One region of the Leeia speluncae genome, then DNA from elsewhere that is predicted to be linked to it. Evidence: predicted binding sites of a transcription regulator. Region 1 holds the regulator's gene; the other holds the start of a gene.

Region 1 (3,209 bases):
GATCAACAATGACAAAATCACGAATATTCAGCGTTAGCAGCATAGTCTATTTAGATGATTGTGAGCGTGAATGGATTAGAGCAGTTGCTCGCCCCAATGTAGTTTTTCTCTAAGGATATCGTAGTAATTGTAATTGGTTGGATGAAGCAGGGTGAGTTTACGTTCTGAGCGCTTAATAAAGATGCGGTCAGTTTCTTTTAAATCGATGTGGGATTGACCATCAAAATGCACGCGGCTTTCAAAGCCTTTTAGCATGACGACTTCAACCTGGCATTTATCACTCACTGCAATCGGGCGGTTTGTCATGGATTGCGGGCAGATTGGTACCAGTGCAATCGCAGGAACGGATGGATGCAGAATCGGTCCACCAGCGGCTAGCGCATAGGCGGTAGAACCAGTTGGTGTGGTCACAATAAGCCCATCTGAGCGTTGGCTATAGACAAACTGACCATCAATAAAGATTTCGAACTCGATCATTGCGCCGAGTGCGCCACGGCTAAATACGACATCGTTAAAGGCGGTACCTGTTGCGATGGTTTGGCCGTCTCTTTGAACCGATGTTTCCAGTAAGATGCGTTCTTCCGAAACATATTGGCCTTCTAGCATATCGCGGAAGATATTCATCATGCGGTGCAGAGGGACATCGGTCATAAAGCCTAGGCGGCCATGGTTGACCCCAATAAGCGGGACATTGTGACCTGCTAGTAGTCTCGCAATTCCTAATAGGGTGCCATCGCCACCAATGACAATCGCTAGGTCTACCTTGCTTCCCATCTCTTCACGAGGGATGCGTGGGTAGTTGCCCGCCTGATTATTGGTCACGGCTTCAGCGTCCAAATAGATCTCTAGCCCCTGATCTGAGAGAAACTCAGCCAGTTGCATAACCGATACTTGAACTTCAGGCGTACGGCGACGCCCGACAATGGCGATACGAGGAAAGATTTTGTCCATGGGCAGCATTATAAGCATAAGCGAATCAAATGTTCCAGAGCGTTCCCGCAAGGCTAGCTGATTATGGATACGAGTGATTTTCCTGCCGTTTTTTGGTAAATTGTCAGAAGCCAGTCAAATTAATATTTGTTTTCCCAAAAAGGTACGTACACCATCATGATCAACCCCAGAGCGCAACAACTCTTACGAGTGCTGGTTGAGCGTTATATTGAGGACGGTCAACCCGTGGGTTCCCGTACACTTTCACAAGCTTCAGGCATGGATTTAAGCCCTGCTTCTATCCGAAATGTGATGTCTGAATTAGAGAATTTAGGGTTTGTGGCTAGCCCACATACTTCTGCTGGGCGTATCCCTACGCCGCGCGGGTATCGCTATTTTGTGGATACGCTCTTAACCAAAAGACCGGATATTAATGAAGAGTTGCGCCAGCAGGTGGAGTCTCAGTTTAACCACGATACGCCACAGCGTTTAGCATCTACTGCTTCTCATCTGTTATCTGAATTAACGCAGTTTGCCGGGGTGGTCGTGACACCTAAGCGAACTAACTTAGCGATACGCCACATTGAATTTTTGCAAATGGGGCCATCTAAAGTGTTACTCATTTTGGTGGCGACGGATGGCACTGTTCAAAACCGTTTCTTGCAAATGGAGCGAGACTATTCTGCAGAAGAATTACTCGAAGCAGCTAACTTCTTAAATAAGCATTATGTGGGTTGTTCGTTTTTGGTAATGCGAGAGCGTTTGCATGCTGAACTAAAGCAACTGCAAAGTGATGTGACGGCATTAATGAACGCAGCCTTAGAAGTGGGCGAGTCGGTGATTAGTGAGCAGCAGGAAAATCTGGTGTTAAGCGGTGAGCATAATCTCATTTCTAGCGTGGATTTATCTCGTAACGTTGATCGATTGAAACAGTTGTTCCTTGTGTTTGAACAAAAGACGGCATTGATGCAGTTATTAGATAACAGCCAACGTGCCGAAGGGGTGCAACTCTTTATTGGTAGTGAGTCTGGGATGATTCCGCTTGAAGAGTGTTCTGTGGTGACCAGTAGTTACCGGGTAGACGGTGATATTGTCGGCACTTTGGGGGTGATTGGCCCAACGCGTATGGCGTATGACCGCGTGATCCCGATTGTAGATGTCACTGCGAAACTATTATCAAATGCTTTGTCTCAGTAATGAATGATTGTCTATCATTCAAACGATTCAACCATCATGTTTCTCGGTGCAAACCGAACCTCTTACCTGAGTGCCTATGTCTAAGTATGTAACCGAACCACCTTTTGAGCATGGTTCCGAGAAAAAAATTGGCGTTTTATTAGTTAATCTAGGAACGCCAGAAGCGCCTACTGCCAAAGCGGTAAGGCCGTACTTGCGAGAGTTCTTGTCTGATACACGGGTTGTGGAAATTCCAAAACCTGTTTGGTGGTTGATTTTAAATGCGTTTATTTTGCCGTTTAGACCAAAACAATCTGCATTAAAGTACGCCAGTATTTGGACCAATGATGGTTCGCCGTTAATGGTCCATACCACTAAACAAATGAAACTATTAAAAGGGCTGATTGGTGAACGCCAAGGTCCGGGTTATGTAGTGGACTTTGCGATGCGCTATGGTAAACCTTCAGTTGCTGACAAAATGCAGCAACTGAAGAGAGAAGGCTGCGAGCACATTGTGGTGCTGCCACTCTATCCGCAATATGCGGCAAGTAGTGCGGGTTCTGTCATGGATGCGGTTGGCCGTACGATTCAGATGATGCGTAACCCGCCTGTTGTGCGCTCCGTTAAACATTTTCATGATCATCCTACTTATATAGAAGCATTGGCGAAGCAGGTGAAAAAACATTGGGCATTAAATGGTCGTGGCGACCATTTGCTCATGAGTTTCCACGGCGTGCCTAAAGCGACATTAACCAAGGGCGATCCTTACTTTTGCGAGTGTCACAAAACGGGTCGCTTATTAGCCGAAGCACTTGGTTTGGCCAAGGGGGCATACACGATTGCTTTCCAGTCTCGATTTGGGAAAGCCGAATGGGTAAAACCTTATACGTTTGAAGTATTGCATCAGTTAGGGAAAGCCAAAACACCGAAGCTGGATATTATTTGCCCGGGATTTGTTTCTGATTGCCTAGAAACGCTGGAAGAAATTGCGATGGAAGGCAAGGCAGAGTTTGTTGCAGCTGGCGGTGGTGAATATCGTTATGTGCCTTGTCTGAATGAAGAAGAGGGATTGATTGAAACCCTTTATCAGTTAGTCCAACAAG
Region 2 (3,209 bases), on a different contig from region 1:
CCAGACTGTTGCTTGCATCATTCGCCTTGTTGTTGCTTTCAGCCTGTTCTAATGCGCCAGATTTTAAAGCTACCGATGTCTCTAGTACATCGATGGGTGGTGATTTTCGTTTGTCGGATACTAACGGGCAAATAAAGCAGCTGAAAGATTTTAACGGCAAAGTGACGGTTATCTTCTTTGGATATACGCATTGCCCAGATGTTTGCCCCACTACCTTGGGTGAGTTAAGTCTAGTGGCAAAAAAAATGGGGGCGAGCTTTTCTGGCGTGCAAGTATTGTTTGTTACGGCAGATCCAGAGCGGGATTCTGCGTCTATCTTAAAAGATTATGTGAGGTTGTTTAACCCAAGCTTTATGGCGCTACGCGGGCAAGGTGCCGATTATGAGGCGTTTAAATCGGCTTATAAATTTATTGCCAGTAAACACCAAGAACCGGGTAGTAGCTATTACTCAGTGGATCATTCCGCAGGGTGTTATGTGCTAGATAAGTCGGGCAAGGTGAGATTGTATGTACCGCTAGGTTTTGGTGTGGATAACTGGGTACATGATTTGAATCTGTTGCTGCAAGAATAGTTGGTCAGACGTATAAATGTGAAAAAACCACCAAAGTTGGTGGTTTTTTCTTGTGAAACAGTCTACGCAGTGCATTTAGCTAGCTAGCAGCACCAATTCCTGCTTCATTTTTTGTAGTGCTTTCACTTCAATCTGGCGAATACGCTCTGCTGATACGCCATATTCTGCCGCTAGTTCGTGCAAGGTGGCGCCACTGTCATCACTTAACCAACGAGATTCAACGATGTGTCGGCTACGTGGGTCTAGCTTGTCTAGTGCGCTCATGAGGCCTTCGCCTTGCAAGAGTGCTACGGCTCTATTTTCTAATTGCTTGGTTGGCTCGTTTTCATCGTCAGCCAAATACGCAATCGGAGCAACCGCATCTTCATGATCGGTTTCTAGTGGCTCGATAGAAATGTCTTGCCCATTCAGGCGCATTTCCATTTCTAATACTTCTTCTGGCTTCACCCCAAGTTGTTCAGCAATATCATTTGCTTCTTTTGGGGTTAAAGCAGAAAAGCCAGTTTTCATGCTGCGAAGATTAAAGAATAGCTTGCGTTGCGATTTTGTTGTCGCAACACGAACAAGGCGCCAGTTCTTTAAGATAAATTCGTGGATTTCAGCCTTGATCCAATGAACAGCAAAGGAAAATAGACGCACCCCACGGTTTGGGTCGAAGCGTTTTACCGCTTTCATTAGTCCAATATTACCTTCTTGGATCAGGTCAGCCTGTTGTAGGCCGTAACCAGAGTAGCTGCGAGCAATCGATACCACAACACGCAGGTGAGAAAGCACTAACTGTCTAGCCGCCTCCACGTCATTGTGTTTTTGGAGCTTATCGGCCAGAGAGACTTCTTCTTCCTGGGTCAACATTGGCATCTGATTCACGCTGTGAATATAGCTCTCCAGATTGTTGGCATGTAGCGCAACAGGTAGAGTCGCATTAACGGTCATCAGAACCTCCCTTGATTTTTTTGGTTTCTGCTAAACAATTTGTAGCAGAATAATCTCTATCTGCAAAGTAGTTTAGCACTCTTGTGGTAAGAGTGCTAAACGGATTTTTTGTTCCCACAGATGGAAAATTTCGATAGCAGAGAGGGCAATGAGTGAGGAATTATTACTTACTGCCGTGCATGCGCACGTATTTCGCATGCAATTCTTCTTGCGATTCTTGCTTGCTAGGGTCATGCGGAATACAGTCAACCGGACAAACTTGCTGGCACTGTGGTTCATCATAGTGGCCAACACATTCGGTACATTTTTCAGGATCGATCTGATAAATCTCTTCGCCTTGAGAGATCGCATCATTTGGACATTCTGGTTCACAAACGTCACAGTTGATGCATTCATCAGTAATCATCAAAGACATGGTGTTCTTCCTTCGAATCAAAACAAAAAATTAACCGGAAAAAGAAATTCTTTTTTGGCCTTTCCGGATCAGGCCTCAGATGCGGTGGCAAGTTTTAACAAGGTATAGTGCACTTGTCCCGCCTTGCCTTGGCGGAAAATTTCCCATTCATCAGAAAGTTCAGGCAGTTTGCCGCTTTCTAAATATAAATAACCGTTAGGCTTGAGTACTTGTTTGGCAATTTCCAACACGTCTGCTGCTAAGTTTGCAGCAAATGGCGGGTCGGCAAAAATCACATCAAACTTTTCTCTTAGCGCAGGTAGCTGTCTAAATACATCTCCCTGACGAAATTCAATTTGGCTGGCGCCTAGCTTTTTTGCATTATCCAGTAGTTGGCGGTAGGCGCGTTGATTGAGCTCAAAGCCTAGCACTCTTGCTGCAAAACGTGAGGCAGCTTCAAAGCTGAGTGCACCACTGCCACAAAACATATCTAGGCAGTGCTTGCCATGTAGATCTTGACCTAGCCAGTTAAATAAGGTTTCTTTAACGCGATCACTGGTGGGACGTAAGCCATCTCCATCCGGAAAGGTTAGTTGATGACGGCGCCATTGTCCGCCGATAATCCGGATTTGATTACGCAACATGCTAGATGAATACCACGAATGTCATCGGATTTTGCCAAGAGTTATGGCGAAACTGCCAATCGCTCCGTACAATAGCAACTTATTCAATCATTACCAATCTGAATGAAGGTAATGATGAACTGCCAACCCTATGAAATTAATCAATTAACTTGCCATTATACCCCAATATATGGGGTTGTTGGATGTTGTAGGAACACCGGATGTTCAGTTTTTTTAAAAAAGATAAATCAAAACCAGTAGATTCGCCTGCTAGCGAGTCTAGTGATGTCGTTGAAAATACAACACCTGTTGAAGCAAGTGCGCCGGTTGCCAAGCAAGAAGATGCCGCGCCTAAGCTTGGCTGGGCTGCCCGGTTAAAGCAAGGGCTAACGAAAACACGTCAGCAGTTTACCAAGCAAATCGCTAGTTTATTTGGTGGCGGTCAGATTGATGAAGACCTGTATGAAGAGCTAGAAACTGTCTTGCTTACTTCTGACATGGGTGTAGAGGCGACGACAAGTCTTTTAAAAAATGTAAGGGACAAAGTGACCTTACGTGATTTAAAAGACCCTGCCGCATTAAAAGGTGAACTAAAAGATGCCTTGTGCGAGCTGATTCAGCCACTTGAGCAACCTTTAAACGTGTCTACTCACCATCCTTTTGTCATTATGATGGTTGGCGTTAATG

Evidence for each region. Region 1 encodes HrcA, which represses chaperone genes, less so after heat shock. Its sites were predicted from a motif close to ATTAGCACTCGNNNNNNNCGAGTGCTAAT; they were not measured.
Region 2: a site for HrcA is predicted at 1,577-1,605, ahead of rpoH (RNA polymerase sigma factor RpoH). Genes of this name have one in related genera too.

What each region holds. Positions count from the first base shown of each region.
Region 1 covers NZ_JAJBZT010000007.1:117,442-120,650, forward strand. The annotation lists gene recN (DNA repair protein RecN) at 1-43, opposite strand, end outside; gene LIN78_RS13275 (NAD kinase) at 76-951, opposite strand; gene hrcA (heat-inducible transcriptional repressor HrcA) at 1,108-2,127, shown strand; gene hemH (ferrochelatase) at 2,204-3,209, shown strand, end outside.
Region 2 covers NZ_JAJBZT010000003.1:176,452-179,660, reverse strand. The annotation lists gene LIN78_RS06780 (SCO family protein) at 1-572, shown strand, start outside; gene rpoH (RNA polymerase sigma factor RpoH) at 648-1,505, opposite strand; gene LIN78_RS06770 (YfhL family 4Fe-4S dicluster ferredoxin) at 1,669-1,920, opposite strand; gene rsmD (16S rRNA (guanine(966)-N(2))-methyltransferase RsmD) at 1,989-2,543, opposite strand; gene ftsY (signal recognition particle-docking protein FtsY) at 2,744-3,209, shown strand, end outside.